DNA from 3 places in the Pseudomonas abietaniphila genome. Region 1 is predicted to be linked to each of the others. Evidence: riboswitches for the same ligand, from Rfam matches in the RefSeq annotation. Region 1 holds a riboswitch; each other region holds the start of a gene.

Region 1 (5,598 bases):
GCCCCTGTGGAGGCGCCCGCCGATATGCCCAGCAGATAAGGGTCGGCCAGCGGGTTGCGCAGCAGCGACTGCAAGACGACGCCGGAAATTGCCAGCCCCGCACCACAAGCCGCCGCGACAATGGCGCGGGTCAGGCGGTAGTTCCAGACAATGCCTTCGTCGATGAGGTCCACCCGGTAACCGGCCGCCCACAGCTTGTTCGCCAACACCTGAGCGATGACAGGCAGGCTGATCGACGTCTCGCCGATCGCAACGCCCGCCATGATTGCCAGCGCCAGTACGGCGCTGACCCACAGGCCGTGGCCCAGCCATCGACACACACTCATGCGGTTCATGGCGCAGAGGTGGCGCTTTGAACGGCAGCGCCGAGCTGCTCGATACCGTCGAACAGCCTCACGCTGGATTCCATTGCGCTGGCGTCCATGATCACGATGCGATTGTGCTTCACCGCGTCCATGTTGCGCGTCACCGGATCGGATTTGAGAAACGCCAGTTTCTTTTCATGATCGTCGGCCGGGAAGCGCCGGCGGTCCATGCGAGCGATCACCAGAATCGTCGGATTGGCCTTGGCGATGGTTTCCCAGCCAACGGTGGGCCACTCTTCATCGGAATCGATGACATTGCGCATGCCCAGCGTGTCGAGCATGAAATTGGGGATGCCCTTGCGGCCGGCGACAAAAGGGTCAGTGTCGAGGTCAGGGCTGGAAAACCAGAACACCGCCGAAACGTCGTGGCTGCCATGGTTTTTCGCCTGTTCAACGGCCTTGGCCAGACGCGCCTGATAGCCGGCGATCAGCTGTTGTCCGCGATCCTGTACGTAGAAGATCAGCGCCAGTTGAGCCAGGGTCTTGTACAGCGTCTCGACGTTGAAGGCCGCCAGGCGCGTGCCGTCCGCGCCCACCCGGTTGTTCTTGCCCTCACAGTCGGACGGCAGGATGTAGGTCGGGATGTTCAGGTCGTGAAACTGTTGCCGGGTACCGACTGCGCCTTGAGGTCCGACCATCCATTCGAACTGAACCGGGACGAAATCCGGGCGTTTGCCAACCACCGACTCGAAGCTGGGTGCGTTGTCGGCCAGGCGATCAATCGTATTGTTGGCGTCCTTGAATTGAGGCAGTACGTCGTTGAACCACAACGACGTGCCGATCACCTGTTGGCTGAGCCCCAGTGCGTAAAGCATTTCCGTTGCGGCCTGGCCGATGGTCACGGTTTTTTGCGGTGCCTGGGCGAATGTCAGCGGTACGCCGCAGTTGTCGACCGTCAGCGGGTAATGCGTTGACTCAGCGAGGAGCGGGCTAGACAGCGTCAGACTGGCGAGCAACAACCAAAGGCGGCGCAGCGACATGAGCGGGGATCTCCAGTAAACCTGTTGGCCGAAAGGGCAGGCACTGGAAAGCACATCCCGGCTCGCCGCTGAAAAGACAGGGCAAGTGCAGATCGCGAAAAAGACGCGCACGGGTGTCCTTCCCGGACACCCCGCCGGTGAATGATTGACGCTTGCCGGCAGGTCTCCTGACTGGCGCGTCCTCGCCCGGCTTCAGCCTTCCCGGTTTGACCCAGTGGCATTCTTGAAGCAGGGCTCAGCGCCTACAGTTGCGGGGACAGTTCCGTTTGAGCCTGGCAGAGCAGGGCCCGTGGATTCCCTATTAATTCCGAGTGGAAACCGGCGGCGGGGATACTAAACGATTCGCTGGCATGAGGCGAATGCACCGCCGGTCTATCGCTCACCGACGCTTCAATTCTGCAGACGAAACGGCCAGCCAACGACGCTCTTCGGCCGCGGCGTGGCGTAGGTGCGGACCTTCGAGGTCTTGAGGCCCAGACGTACCAGCGATTCGGCCAGTGCCACGGCCGCTGTCACGCCATCAACCACCGGAACACCGGCGCGGTCGCGAATCATCTGATCAAGGCCGGCCATTCCTCCGCAGCCCAGGCAGATCACTTCCGCTTTATCTCGGGTGACGGCTTCAACGGCCTGCTCGGCGATGGCTTCCAGCGCGCGGTCCGGTTTTTCCTCCAGTTCCAGCACGCTCATGCCGCTGGCGCGCACCGAGGCGCAACGCTCGTAGACGCCCGCCAGTTTCAGCCGGTCCTCGATCAACGGCACCGCCCGATCCAGCGTGGTCACCACCGAGTACTTGTGGCCCAACAGCATCGCCAGGCTTGCGGCCGCCTCGGTAATGTCCACCACGGGTACTTCCAGCAGCTCCTGCAGACCTTCGCGGCCGTGCTCGCCATAGCCAGCCTGAATCACCGCATCGTAGGGTTCGTCGTAGGACAGTACCCGGTCCATCACCGCGATGGCCGCCAGGTAGCTTTCGAAGTTGCCTTCCACCGACTCCGCACCGAAGCGCGGGGTCAGCCCGATGATTTCCGTGCCGGGAGACGCAACGCTGCGGGCCTGCTCGGCGATGGTCTGGGTCATCGATTCGGTGGTGTTCACGTTGACGATCAAAATACGCATGGGGGGACGACTCTCGCTTGCGATCAATGCTGGGTGCTTTGCACGGCAATGGCCTGGCCACTGACGTCTTTGAATGTGTTGCGCCGGTCGGCCAGCAACAGGTAAAGCGCCGCGCCAATGGCAGCGCCCATCAGCCAGGAAAACGGCGACACCGAATCGAAGGCCGGGACCAGCGCGGTAATCGTGGAAATGATTGCCGCCGGGATAAACGCCCAGACGGCACGCAGGTTGACCCCGCGCGAGTAGTGGTAGGCGCCGGCCGGATCTTCGGTGTAAAGCTGTGGCACGTTAACCCGTCCTTTGCGCAGCAGCCAATAATCGGCGGTGATCACGCCGTACAACGGGCCGAGCAGGGCGCCCAGGCCCGACAGGAAATACACAATCACCAGCGGGCTGTTGTAGAGGTTCCACGGCAGGATCAGCACCGCCACCGTTGCGCTGAGCATCCCGGCTCGGCGGAAGGTCAGGTAGCGTGGCGCCAGACTGCTGAGCACGAAGGCGGGTGCAACAAAGTTGGCCATGATGTTCACCGCCACGGTGACGATGAGAAACGCCAGGCAACCCAACACCAGGAAAAAGGTGCTCGGAATGCTCTTGATGATGTCCGTCGGGCTCTGGATGATCTGGCCGTTGATGGAGAACTGGGCGCCGCAGAGGATCACGGTGATGAACGCGAACAACAGCACGTTGACGGGCAGCCCCCAAAAATTGCCTTTGCGAATGGTTTTCTTGCAGGGGGCCGAGCGCGAGAAATCGCAGAAGTTAAGGATCAGCGTGCCGTAAATCGCCAGCCACAACGCGCTGCCCGCGAAGATACTGCGCCACATCTGAGCGCCTTCCAGTGGCGTTTTCGTTGACCAGGCGATCTGACCGTTGGCCTGGGTGAACATCCAGATGGCGAGGCTGGCGACGGTGAGCAGGATCACGGGACCGGCGAAGGCTTCATAACGGCGAACCATCTCCATGCCGTACGCAAGAATCACGAATTGCACGGCCCAGATGCTGACAAAGCACAGCCAGCCCAGGGTTGAAAGGCCGAGCCAGGCATCGTGATCGTAGTCGGCGAGCGCCGGGTCCAGGGCAGTGAGCAGAACCCTTAGGACGACAGAGGCCAGGTAAGTCTGAATGCCGAACCACGCGATGGCGATCACCGCGCGGATCAGCGCAGGAATGCGTGCGCCGAATATGCCGAAGCTGATCCGGCTGACTACGGGGAAAGGTACGCCGGTCTTCTGGCCCATGTCGCCGGTCAGGTTCATGCAGAGGTACACCAACGCTGCGCCGATGGCCAGAGACAGCATGATCTGCCAGCCACCAAGGCCCAATGCATAGAGGCCAATGGCGAACGAGTAATTGGCGAGATTGTGTACATCATTGGTCCACAGGGCAAAGATACTGTATCCACCCCATGTTCGGCCTTCAGTCTTGCTGGGCGCAAGATCAGGGTTGTACAGACGGGGACTGAGCGCCGGATGATCGACGGTCGCGGCCTGTGTGGCAAGGGCTGAATCCAGGGTGTTGTCTACTGGCATGTTCAACAATCTCCGGCGCTATTTGTATTTGTTTTTGTATACAGTGCGCAGGCAAGACTATCGGAAATGACAGATGAGTCAACGAGAAGGTTGCAGAAGGGGCAGGCACTGCCTTGAACGGTCACGTGATTCAGGGGCCGTCCAGAGGACGCAAGAGGCAGGCTTGCCTTCCACGGCCTCTGGCCAGCATCAACCGCCCGATTGCATTCAGGGTTTAGCGGGCACCGGCGCTTGTGCGGCGATGAACCCCTGATCCCGCATCGCTTGCCAGAAGCCATCCGGCACCGGGGCGTGAAGCGCGGTGACGTCTTCGATGAGGCGTGAAGGCCGGCTGGCACCGGGAATCACGGCAGCAACCAGCGGGTTGGCGAGCACGAATTGCAACGCCGCCGATTTGATATCGACCTGGTACTGCCGGGCGATTTCCTGAATGTGCGCGACCTTGTCGAGCATCGCTTGCGGCGCCTCCTGATACTCGAAATGCTTGCCGCCCACCAACACGCCGGAACTGTAGGGGCCGCCGATGACGAATTCGGCGTTGTGCTCACGGGCTTTGGCAAACAGACGCTGCAAAGGCTGGTCGTGGTCCAGCAACGAATAGCGCCCGGCCAGCAGGAAGCCGTCAGGCTGCGCTTCGGTGAGGTCCAGGGTCAGTTCGCAGGGTTCGACCCGGTTCACGCCCAGTCCCCAGGCCTTGATCACGCCTTCTTCGCGCAAACGCGTGAGGGTGCGGAAGGCGCCTTTGCGAGCAATGTTGAAATGCTCGATCCATTCGTCGCCGTGAGCGTCCTGCGCCACGTCATGCACGAACACGATGTCCAGCCGGTCGGTGTTCAGCCGTTCGAGACTGGCCGCAATAGAGCGCAGGGTGGCATCGGCCGAATAGTCGGTCACGATCTTGTTTTTCAACCCGTCGCTGAATGGGCCGCTGCGCGCGTCCGGGTCCAGTTCGTCGGAGATCAGCCGACCAATTTTCGTGCTGAGGGTGTACTGGTCGCGCGGCAGGTGCGCCAGTGCCTTGCCCAGTCGCTGTTCGGACAAGCCAGCCCCGTAGATCGGTGCGGTGTCGAAATAGCGAATGCCCTGGTCCCAGGCAGCGTGCACGGTGGCAGCCGCCTCATCTTCGCTGATGTCGCGAAACATGTTGCCCAGTGGCGCGGCGCCAAAGCCGAGGCGGCCGATGATCTTGTCGTGCAGACTCATTGAGGTGTCCTGTCTGGCGTCATGGAGGTCCGGGTGTACGCTGTGCAGCGAGCGCCCGGTGTTGTTTACTGATCGTTGATTGAAGCAGGAGTTCTGGCGGACAGCGGCTGATGCGGTGGAATCCATCGAACGCCGGTTTGCACCCTGGGACGCACCATGCAACTTTTCCCGGCGGTGGGGCTTCCAACGTTTCAGGCCGCAGCGATTATCCGGAATGGGAGGGCAGTAGATGAGCGAGCACATCATCCATTTCCATTGTGGGGTCGATCAGACCAGCACCGAGCATTTCCGCGATCGTTGCCTGGAGGCCCTTGGCAAGGGCGCGACCGGCCTGTTGTTGAACCTGTCCACCGCCGGCGGTAGTACGGCGCTGGGGTTCACGATCTATAACTTTCTGAA
Region 2 (5,598 bases), 130 kb from region 1:
TCCACGGAGAAAAAGTTGCGCCCGGTTGGCAGCACGTCCAGCCGCCCGCGACTGGGTGCGCCGCTCGGTCCGGCGGGCACAAATCGTCCGCTCAACGCATCCAGCAAACCCCGCATCTCAGCCGGTCCACAGGCGTCCAGACGAGGGGCCACCACCTCTTTTACCGCATTAACAACTTCCGCTAACTCATTGTTTTCAAGCGTATTAGTTGATTCACTGCCAACGACAATCTGCTCGATCAATCGGGCGGCGTACAGCTCCAGCCGCTCGCGCGTATCGCCGACCGTACGCCACGGATCGGTGCTCACTTCATGCAGTACATGAGGTTGTGGTCCGGTCCATGGCTCGCCGAGCACACAGTCCAACGGGTCGAAATCCAGGGCCATGGCCTTGCTCAAGGCGCGCAAGAGACTCGCCTGCGCACCACGACCATCACCACGGGGCACGCGCAGGATCGCCAGCAAGGTATCGATGCGCAGCCGTCCGCTGGGCGACTCGCCGAACACGTGCAAACCATCGCGAATCTGCGACTCCTTCAAGTCGCACAAATAAGTATCCAGCCGTGGCAACCAGACTGCCGCGTCGGCATCGCTGTCGAGGTGTTCTTCCAGGGCCAGTTCGCGATCAATGTGGGTTTCGCGGACCAGACGGAGAATGTCTTTCTGCAGCTCGCGTGCCCGTCGCGGGTCGAGCAACTGGGCTTCGTAATATTCGTCGGCGAGCAGTTCCAGATTGCGCAGCGGCCCATAGGTTTCTGCACGGGTCAGCGGCGGCATCAGGTGATCGATGATCACGGCCTGGGTACGTCGCTTGGCCTGAGCGCCCTCGCCCGGGTCATTGACGATGAACGGGTAGATGTTCGGCATGGCGCCCAGAATCGCGTCCGGCCAGCAGTGTTCTGACAGTCCGACGCCCTTACCGGGCAACCACTCCAGATTGCCGTGCTTGCCCACGTGAATCACGGCGTGCGCGCCGTAGCTTTTGCGCAGCCAGAAGTAGAACGCCAGATAGCCATGAGGCGGCACGAGATCCGGATCGTGGTACACCGCGCTGTGATCGAGGTTGTAACCCCGTGCCGGTTGAATGCCCACGAAGGTCATGCCGAAGCGCAGCCCGGCGATCATCATCCGGCCGTTGCGGCACATCGGATCCTGCGCGGGCTGGCCCCAACGCTCGATCACCGCTGTGCGATTGGCCTCGGGCAACCCTTGAAACGCGGCCAGATACTCGTCCATGGCCATGCTCTGATGGCAAGGCCGCTGATCGAGACCGTCCGGGTCGTTGGTCACGCCGCCGAGCAAGGCGTGAATCAAGGCCGTGCCACTGTCTGGCAGCCCTTCGACGGGATAGCCTTCGCGCTGCATCGCGGTGAGGATATTCAGCGCCGCTGCAGGCGTATCCAGCCCCACGCCGTTACCGATGCGGCCATCCCGGGTCGGGTAATTCGCCAGAATCAGCGCCACGCGCTTGTCAGCATTGGGGGTGCGTGCCAGCAACACCCAGCGCCGTGCCAGCTCGGCGACGAAGTCCATGCGCCCCGGTTGCGCGCGATAACAGACGACGTCGGACTGACTGCGCTCGCTGTACCAGGCCAGGCCCTTGAAGCTGATCGGACGGCTGATGATGCGTCCGTCCAGTTCCGGCAGCGCGATGTGCATCGCCAGATCACGGGAGCCAAGCCCCTGCTCACTGGCCTGCCAGGCCGGCTCGTTGTCCTGCGCGCAGATCGCCTGAATGACTGGAATATTGCGCCGGAACGGGCGCAAATGCGGCGCCTCCGGGCTCGACTGGGCAAAACCGGTGGTGTTGAGGATGACCTCGCACGCCGTCTCGTCCAGCCAGTCCTGCACGGCGGCCAGGCACGCCGGCTCTTTCAGGCTGGCGACGGCGATGGGTAACGGGTTCAAGCCTTGCGCCAACAACCGTTCGCAGAAGACATCAATGAAACCGGTGTTGGCCGCTTGCAGGTGCGAGCGATAGAACAGGACAGCCGCCACCGGATGACCCATACGCCAGTCGGCCTGCCACTCAGCAATACCGGCATGGGCCTTGGCCGGGTGATAAATCGCCGTGCGCGGCAGCGTCTGCGGTTCGGCCCAGGAATAATCGCGAGCCAGCCAACGACTGGCGATGCACCGGAACAGCTCCAGCGCATTCTGTTTGCCACCCTGGCGCAAGTAATGCCAGAGCCGGTCACGGTCTTCGGCAGGCTCGGTGCTCAGGTCACTGAGTTCCGGATCGGGACGATCGTCGCCCGGCACCAGAATCAGCTTCACACCCTTGGCTGCCAACTCCACCAGTCGTTCAACGCCGTAACGCCAGTAACCAATGCCGCCGTGCAAGGAAATGAGAATGACCTTGGCATGACGCAGCACTTCATCGACGTAAAGGTCCACCGACGCGTGGTTCTGCACCTGCATGGGGTTGGCCAGACGCAGGCTGGGGTAATCGTCCGTCAATTGCTGCGCGGTTTCCGCGAGCAATGCCAGCTGGGAATCGCCGCTGCACAGAATCACCAGCTCGGCGGGGGTCTGTCCAAGGTCAGCGATGCTGTCGTCGGGGACAAAGCCACCGGGCTGGGTGCGCAGCAGGTGCATGGCTTAGCCTTTGATCTCGGCCGCCGTGACGGCAGCGCGCAATTGGGACTCAAGCACGCCAGCGTCGAGTTCCTGGCCGATCAGCACCAGATGGGTCAGGCGCTCTTCGTCCGCTTTCCAGGCACGGTCGAAGTGCTTGTCGAAACGGGTGCCTACGCCCTGCACCAGCAAACGCATCGGTTTGCCGGGAATCGCGGCGAAACCTTTGACGCGCAGGATGCCGTGCTGGACAACCGCCTGGGTCAGGGCGTCGAGCAACAGTGCTTCGTCGGCTTGCGGCAGCGAGATGGAAATCGAGTCGAACGCGTCGTGGTCATGATCATCGTGGTCGTCGCCGTCGTGATGATCGTGGTGCGTTTTGCGGCCGTCGATGTGCAGCTCGGACTCGGCGCCCAGCCCCAGCAGGACGCTGATCGGCAACTGGCCCTTGCTGGCTTCGATGACTTTGACCGCAGGTGGCAACTCTTCGGCCACTTCAGCGCGCACAGCGGCCAATGCAGCAGCATCGAGCATGTCGGCCTTGTTGAGGATGACCAGGTCGGCGCTCGCCAGCTGGTCGGCGAACAGCTCGTGCAACGGGGACTCGTGGTCCAGGTTCGGATCGAGTTTGCGCTGTGCGTCGACCTGATCCGGGAATGCCGCGAACGTGCCGGCAACGACAGCCGGGCTGTCAACCACCGTGATGACGGCGTCAACGGTGCAGGCGTTGCGGATCTCAGGCCACTGGAAGGCTTGAACCAGCGGTTTCGGCAGAGCGAGGCCCGAGGTTTCGATGAGGATATGGTCCAGATCACCACGGCGGGCGACCAGCTCCTGCATCACCGGGAAAAACTCTTCCTGGACGGTGCAGCACAGGCAGCCGTTGGCCAGTTCATAGACGCGACCGTTGGCCTCTTCTTCGGTGCAGCCGATGGTGCATTGCTTGAGGATTTCGCCGTCAATGCCCAGCTCGCCGAATTCGTTGACGATCACCGCGATACGGCGCCCCTCGGCGTTATCGAGCATGTGGCGCAACAGGGTGGTTTTGCCCGAACCGAGAAAGCCGGTGACGATGGTGACGGGAAGTTTGGCCAGTGTTTTCATCGGATGCCCTATGGCGTTGCGGCGGGCAAACAGGACGAGAACCGCGCAGCCGTCGATGCCGACAGGCTCGCCATTCGATTCGCCACCGGATCACCCCGCCCGGTTGTAATGAGAATTCGCAGGGCCTTGCTGAAAAGCAAGCCCGTCTTTGAGGCAGGTCTCCTGGCTCACGGCGGCGAAGTGGCTGACGCAGTCGTCACGCCTATCGCATTCATCACGCCTTCCCGCTCGCGCAGTGGCTGTGCAATGAACATGACCGTTTACAGTTGCGGGGGCAGCTGCGGCATGTACCGCATTCCCTTCTTAGCGCCGGTGTCGAGAAACCCGAGCCGGCGAACCTCAAGTGCGCAAGGCTACGCAGTGGTCAGGCGAAGGTCAACGAGCAACGGTATACGTGGGGCATTTTGCACGTCGCAGTTTGTAGTGACCGGACCATCGCGCTGGAAAAGCAACAGCATCGGAGGACGCGAATCCGGTAGGAGTGGAGTGAGGGAGATTGATGTATGACGATGATCGTTCCCACAGGTCATGCATTTGCCGCAAATCCTGCTAACGGCAAATCCCGACAGCCATCAGCGAAACCCACCCGCCCGCTGACTCCAACCCGCGCTGGAGATGGCATGCGCGGTGTGAATCAGTGAAGGGCCGAAGGCTTTGCGCGCGTCCTGAAAACTCCAGCGGCTGGCCGGCACCGAGATGTTGATCGCGCCCAACGGCGTGCCACCCGCATCGACAATCGGCGCTGCCAGGCTAATGTCTCCCAGAAAATACTCGCCCTCAATGCTGCTGTAGCCCTCCTCCCGCGCCTCGGCGATCGTGTCGAGCAAGGCGTCGAGATCGGTGATCGTGGCATGGGTGTGCATCGGGCGCGGCATGGCGCGGAGCAGATCGGCGCAGGCCTGGGGGTCGAGTCGGGACAGGTACGCGCGGCCCGACGCAGTGCAGTACATCGGCAGGCTCAGCCCCAACGGCATCGGAATCATTACCTGATTGTGGCTGGGAAAACGCGCGACGAAGACCATCTCGTGCCCGTCCGGCTCGGACAGGTTGCAGCTTTCGTGGCATTCCCGGTTGAGTTGATGCAGGTACGGGGATGCCCGGTCGATCAGGCTGTCGGTCTGCAGGTAGCCAAAGCCCAGCGACAAGGCGCGTGGCGTCAACTGGTAGCGTTTGCTCTGCGGATCCTTGCGCAGGTAGCCCAAGGCTTCAAGGGTGAAAGCGAAGCGCTGTGCCGCGCTTTTGGTGATGCCGGTCGCGGCGGCGATCTCGGGCAGGTTCATGCTCGGATTGCCGGCACGAAACGCCATAATCACCTCAAGACCGCGGGCCAGCGTGCTGGCGAACAACGGCGAGTCTTCAGGCGCGACTTTGTCGGCAGGCAGTTTTTCGTCAGGCATGGAATCTAGGCTCATGGGCGCTCGCGGAGAATGGCGTTGTTATTGACTGACTGGCGCTCGCGGCGGGTACAGACAAAAAAGCGACTGTACCCGACACGACACCTTCGTCAACCGCCCAAATGCACCCAGACCGACTTGGTCTGTGAATACTGAGTCAAGGCTTCCAGGCAACGGTCGCGGCCGTTACCCGACTGCTTGAAACCGCCCCAGGGTTGCGTCATGTCGCCATGATCGAAACAGTTGACCCAGACGATCCCGGCTTCCACATCGCGGGCGAAGGTCAGCGCCTTGTCGATGTTCTGGGTCCAGACGGATGCCGCGAGGCCGTAGATCGAGTCGTTGGCAATGTCCAGCGCGTGCTCCAGGCCCTGGACCCGAATGGCGGCGGCCACAGGGCCGAACACTTCTTCACGGGCCAGGGTCATGTCAGGCGAGACATCGGCATAGAGCGTCGGACTGACAAAGGCGCCGTGCTCCAGACCCTGCGGCACACCGCCACCGAACACCAGTCGGCCGCCTTC
Region 3 (5,598 bases), 140 kb from region 1:
GTGCACGCGCGCCACATCCTGGCCGTTTGCATGAGCAGATTTCATCAGGGTGATGATCTGCTCCAGATGCAACTCCGCACTGTTCGTCACCTGAACCGCCTGATGGCCTTCCAGCACGGCCTCCGGGACCAGCGAACCGGCGTAGATGATGACCGGACAGGTGCGGATCAGACGCTGGCCTTTGACGGTGATCAGGTCCGGATCGCCGGGGCCTGCGCCGATGAAGAAAACGGTCATGGGGTCTCCAGATTACTCACTCTTGTACTTCTGCACTCGGGGCAGGCACGATTTCTGTGGGAGCGAATTCATTCGCGAAAAATCGTCCAGGCATCTGCACATTCGGCGCCTGAAATTCCGATTCGCGAATGAATTCGCTCCCACAGGGAAATGGCATTACAACGTGGAAGCCAATGCGAAGGTCGCTTGGGAACTGTTGCGTCGTTCGATCACCAACTTCACGGGTGGGCCGTTTAACCGCGAAGCCATCGCCAGCGCCGCGCTTTCTGCCACGCCATAACAGCCGGTGTGGTCGAAAGCGATCTGTGAGCGGTGGCTCAGGTGCGGCTCGAAAACCGCCAGCTCCTCTGCGCTGAAAAACCCGAGCGGCAACTGGAGTTGTTCCGCCAGTTCCAGCAGTCCCACCTCGTCCGATTTGCGGTCGATGGAGGCGAGGGCGGTGACGTCGTTCAACGTCAGCTTGTGTTCCATCAGGCAGACTTCAATCAGCCCCAGCAGCACCGACGCGGGGCAGCCACGCTGGCAGCCCAGGCCGATCACGCGTATCGGCCGGTTGTCGGGTTCACTCATACGGCGTGGTTCAGGCTCGCGTGAGCTGATTGCGCGGCGCTGCGGCGAAACAGCCAGGCGCTGATCAGGCCCATCGCAATCCAGAACACCGCGTTGGTCAGCAACGAGGCGATCTTGAACTGTGCCTCCAGCGCTTGCGGCGCCAGTGCCGAGTGGACTTCCGGCTGAGGTGCGCCAACGACGTGTGGAATCACCAGGATCACGGCCCCCAGCACTTTCAATAGCCAGTGACGAGCGAACACGATCAGCGCCAGACCTACTGCCGTGGAGGCGGCGGTGCTCGCCCACCAGATTTGCCGCTGAGTCAGGTCTGCGGCCGCTGTGCCCGGCAACTCAGGGGGCAAGCCCAGGGTTGGCGCGAGGACGAACACGGCAAAACCGGCCAGTCCCCAGAGCGCGCCCTGGCGAGCGGTGGCCGGCGTGCGCAAGGTGTAAAGCGCTACCAGCATCAATGCGAAACCCACGGCAACCACCAGGTTCCCGCCCGCCGTGGACACTACGCGCTGCCAGCCATCTTCCGGCTCCCAGGCCTCGTCGTCGTGGACATGAGCGGCCATGGCGCCTTCAGCATGCGCGTGCTGTTCGGCGGCAGGGGCTTTCTCATAGGTTTCAGCTTCGTGGATCAAGGGGGCGACCCAGAAGCTTTGCAGCAGGGTCAGCAGCAGGGCAGCGAGCAGACCCGTGAAACCCGCCGTTTGAGCGATTCGCTTGAACATGGCGAGAGGTCTCAATGGCAAGGGAAGGCGGCGCTGTGACGGGTGTCGTGCGCAGCGTTGTGCACGGCGTCCAGGTGCGAGAAACCGGCGAAGTAAACCAGGCACGCGCCAAGGATCATCGCGCTGATGGCGGCGGTCAGGCGTTGGGTCTGAGTAGTGATGTGGCTGGATGTCTGGCTGGTGGTACTGATCGACATGGCGCTTCCCTCTGAGATGTCAGCGGACGGGAAGGCGCAAGGGACACGGCGGACGAGCGTCGGCCATGAACTCAACAGCGCCCGCCCACCGCGGGTTCGTTATGTGTCGTTGTCGGGCCGGTCTCCGGGCTTGCGAGGGACACGTGCAACTGCCACATGCCTTCAAGAATCGCCTTCCCATATCGCTACCGACACAGTGGATCTGACTCTTCACTCGCTTACCGTTGCGGGGGCAGCGCCGGACTTGCACACACCTTGAGGTCTGCGCGCACCGGTTTCCCGTTTCACCCTGTGAAGGGCACCCGTAACAAGGCGTGTAGGAGACCACGGTGTGGTGCCTCAGTCAATCGGGATGGCGTGGCGCGTGAGGGCATCGGGCCGGTTACAGGCTGAACCCATTGCCTCTCTTGGGGGACGATCTATCGAATATCGATAGCTTTAAAGGCCTTTAACGACGCATTTGCCCCGGAAACGACGTGCCGGGAAGAGGGCACTTGCGCGCCTGACGATATCGAATATAAATAGACTTATATCGATTATCGATACAGGTGAATCTTGAAAGCATCAGTCGATCTCTTCAGTTGCCTTTGGCAGGTTCAGTCACCCATGCCGGCCTTCGTCGCCAGGCTCCCGTCCCGTGCGCGTTGTGTGGTGATTGGTGCGGGGTACACCGGGCTGTCCACTGCGCTTGAACTGTCGGCGATTGACGGCGACGTGGTGGTGCTTGACGCACTGAACATCGGTGAGGGGGCTTCGGGCCGTAACGGCGGGCAGGTGATTCCCGGACTCAAGCTGAATCCCGATGAACTGGAGCAGCGGTTCGGGCAGTCGAAGGGCGCCGCGCTCACCGATCTGGTGGGCGGTGCAGCCCAACATGTGTTCGATCTGATCAAGCGTTTGGGCATTGAATGCGGCGCGCGTCAGGACGGCTGGATCCAGGCGGCCCATCACGACGCGGCGCTGGACAACCTGTTGAATCGCGCCGTTCAGTGGCAGTCGCGTGGCGGCGACGTGCAGGTACTCGATCAAGCGCAGACCACTCGGCTGTTGGGCACGTCTATTTATAAAGGCGCGCTGCTGGATCGACGGGCGGGGCAGCTGCAGCCTTATCAGTATGTCCAGGGGCTGGCCGCGGCAGCCAGATCGCGCGGGGTGAAGATTTTCGAACACTGCGCGGCGTTGCAGCTGCGACGTGGCGAAGGCGGATGGACCGTCACTACCGCTAGCGGTGAGATCCGTGCAGAACAGGTGGTCATTGCGACCAACGCCTACTCTTCGCCATTGCTGCCGGCGTTGCCGCACACCTACGTCACGTTGTGGAGCCTGCAAGCGGCCACGGCGCCGTTGTCCGCTGCGTTGCTCGACCAGGTGCTGCCGGGCGGGTTGCCGGTTTCCGACACCTTCCGTGTGCTGCGCTATTTTCGAAGAACCGACGACGGCCGCTTCGTGCTCGGCACCCGAGGTGCCTTTCGCGACGCGTTGAACGGCGGCGATGTGGCACGTGTACGGGCAGAAATGCTGGACATTTACCCGATGCTGGAAAATGTACCTATCACGCACTGCTGGTGCGGTCGTGTCGCGGTGCCCGCCGCCAGTATCCCTATGCTCAGCCAGCCCGAGCCGGGTTTGACTGTCGCCTTGGGCTACTACGGACGTGGCGTGGCCATGGCGACTCGTATGGGCGGACTGGTTGCTGACTTGGTCAACGGCTTGCCACCCGAAGAGAGCGCCTATCCGGTCACGCCGTTCAAGGCCATGCCCGCCGCGCCCTTGCATCGCAACGTGGCCCGGGTGGCGGCGAACGTCATGCGTTTTCAGGACCTGTTCGAACGTCGGGTCAGGGGAGGGAAGCGATGAGCCGAACACACGCAGAGGTCGGTGCAGAGATGACAGTGCCCGCGACTCAACCCCCACGCCGCTCTCGCGCCAAGGTGTTCGACGCCTGGCTCAACCTTCCGGGCGGGTTGATCACCTGCACCTTGATTCTGTTCGCGCTGGGGTTGTTGCTGTACATGAGCGTGCGGGTGAACGACGGGCAGATCATTGGCTCAGCCTTCAGTCTCGACAACCTGTGGTCGGCACTGACCGATCCGCTGACGCGGCTGGTCTTGCTGCGCTCGATCGTGCTTTCGGCCATCGTCACCGTCGCGACTGTGGTGCTGGCATTTCCAGTGGCGTACTTCCTCGCGTTTCGCGCCGGTCGCTGGCGCCACCTGCTGTTGTTTCTGGTGACCCTGCCGTTCTGGACCAGTTACCTGTTGCGGGTGTTCGCCTGGAAAATCGTCCTTGCCTATAACGGCGTGCTCAATTCGGCATTGATGCAGTTGGGGATGATCGATGCGCCCCTCAATGGCCTGCTCAATACGCCTTCGACCGTGGTGGTCACGCTCGCCCACGCTTACGCGGCGTTCGCCGTCCTGCCGTTGTACATCTGCCTGCAAGGCCTGCCGAAGAACCTGTTCGAAGCAGCGGCTGACCTGGGCGCCAAGCCCCATCAAGGGTTCTTCCGGGTGGTGTTGCCGTTGTCTGTGCCGGGCATTCTCTCGGCGGCACTGGTGGTGTTCGTGCCCACGGTGGGCGACTACGTCACTCCGGCGCTGGTCGGCGGCCCCAACAGCTCGATGATTGGCACCCTGATTCAGGCGCAGTTCGGCAAGGCCAACGACTGGCCCGCCGGCGCCGCGCTGGCCGTGATCAGCATGATCGCGATTGCAATCGTCGTGGTGGCGGCGCGCTGGATCATCACCCGCTGGAGTACGCGCACATGAACCGCTACCTGACGCGTCACTGGCTGGTGGTCTATGTGGCCGCTTACCTGGTGTTCCTGTACCTGCCGACGCTGCTGATTCCGGTCTTCTCGTTCAATGATTCCATCGCACCGGCCTTTCCGCTCAAAGGCTTCACCCTGCAGTGGTACCAGAGCCTGATGGACGATCCACGGCTGCGCAATGCGGCATTGAACAGCCTGATGGTCGCAAGCTTGGCGGCCGCGATTGCCACCGCTGCCGGGTGCCTGATCGCCTACGCGGACCTGCGTCGCAGTTCGCCGCTGGCGCGCGGCATCTCTTTGCTGGCGCGGCTGCCCATTTTGTTGCCGGGCGTGGTGTTGGGCATTGCGTTGCTGGTGGGAGTCAACCTGATCGGGCCGGGACCTTCGTTGGGCGCCATCGTGGTCGGCCACGTGTGTTTCTGCCTGCCGACCACGGTGGTGGTGATGCGCAGCCGGTTCGCTGCTTTTCCGCGCAGCCTGGAGGACGCGGCCATGGACCTGGGCGCGGACGAGTGGACGACGTTCCGCCGGGTCGCCCTGCCGCTGGCGCTGCCGGGCCTGTTGTCGGCCTTCATGCTGGCGTTCATCACCTCGTTCGACGAGTTCATCGTCGCGTTTTTTCTGGTCGGCACCGAACCCACCTTGCCGATCTACATCTGGAGCCAACTGCGTTTTCCCAAGCAACTGCCGAGCGTGATGGCGCTCGGCACGGTGATCCTCGTGGTCTCCGTGATTCTGGCTGCGCTGGCCGAGCACCTGCGGCGTCGCGGCACCCGTTCCTCTGCCAATTCCATAATGAAATAGCTCGGAGGTCTCATGAAAATCCGCATGACTGATTCACGCTCCTGGGTAATGGGGCTGAGTGCGTTTGCTCTTGGCGTCACGTTGTTGCAGCAGGGCGCACAGGCCGCCGACAGCGGCAAGCTCACCTATTTCACCTGGTCGGGGTACGAGTTGCCGCAGTTTCACGGCGACTTCGAAAAAGCCCATGCAGGGCAGGTCGATATTTCGGTGTTCGGCGATGACGACGACGCACTGTCCAAGGCGCGCGCGGGCTTCCATCCGGACCTCGCGCACCCGTGCTACGACAAACTGGACCGCTGGAAAC

What was found. A riboswitch is a leader RNA that binds a small molecule or an ion and turns the genes downstream of it on or off. The one in region 1 is predicted to bind cobalamin.
Region 2: it holds a riboswitch for cobalamin, as region 1 does, so the genes downstream of both, cobW (cobalamin biosynthesis protein CobW) here and ABDX87_RS26510 (ABC transporter substrate-binding protein) in region 1, are expected to answer to the same signal.
Region 3: it holds a riboswitch for cobalamin, as region 1 does, so the genes downstream of both, ABDX87_RS25890 (CbtB domain-containing protein) here and ABDX87_RS26510 (ABC transporter substrate-binding protein) in region 1, are expected to answer to the same signal.

Annotation. Positions count from the first base shown of each region.
Region 1 is NZ_CP155619.1:6,013,825-6,019,422, forward strand. It holds gene ABDX87_RS26505 (FecCD family ABC transporter permease) at 1-326, opposite strand, end outside; gene ABDX87_RS26510 (ABC transporter substrate-binding protein) at 332-1,345, opposite strand; cobalamin riboswitch at 1,486-1,683, opposite strand; gene ABDX87_RS26515 (aspartate/glutamate racemase family protein) at 1,736-2,464, opposite strand; gene ABDX87_RS26520 (NCS1 family nucleobase:cation symporter-1) at 2,488-3,996, opposite strand; gene ABDX87_RS26525 (aldo/keto reductase) at 4,204-5,199, opposite strand; gene ABDX87_RS26530 (ATP-dependent Clp protease proteolytic subunit) at 5,429-5,598, shown strand, end outside.
Region 2 is NZ_CP155619.1:5,879,758-5,885,355, reverse strand. It holds gene cobN (cobaltochelatase subunit CobN) at 1-2,597, opposite strand, end outside; gene cobW (cobalamin biosynthesis protein CobW) at 2,601-3,680, opposite strand; cobalamin riboswitch at 3,816-4,031, opposite strand; gene ABDX87_RS25925 (IclR family transcriptional regulator) at 4,253-5,092, opposite strand; gene ABDX87_RS25920 (aldehyde dehydrogenase) at 5,185-5,598, opposite strand, start outside.
Region 3 is NZ_CP155619.1:5,870,998-5,876,595, forward strand. It holds gene cobM (precorrin-4 C(11)-methyltransferase) at 1-237, opposite strand, end outside; gene ABDX87_RS25880 (cobalamin biosynthesis protein) at 394-807, opposite strand; gene ABDX87_RS25885 (CbtA family protein) at 804-1,523, opposite strand; gene ABDX87_RS25890 (CbtB domain-containing protein) at 1,535-1,720, opposite strand; cobalamin riboswitch at 1,819-2,041, opposite strand; gene ABDX87_RS25895 (NAD(P)/FAD-dependent oxidoreductase) at 2,327-3,577, shown strand; gene ABDX87_RS25900 (ABC transporter permease) at 3,574-4,488, shown strand; gene ABDX87_RS25905 (ABC transporter permease) at 4,485-5,294, shown strand; gene ABDX87_RS25910 (ABC transporter substrate-binding protein) at 5,319-5,598, shown strand, end outside.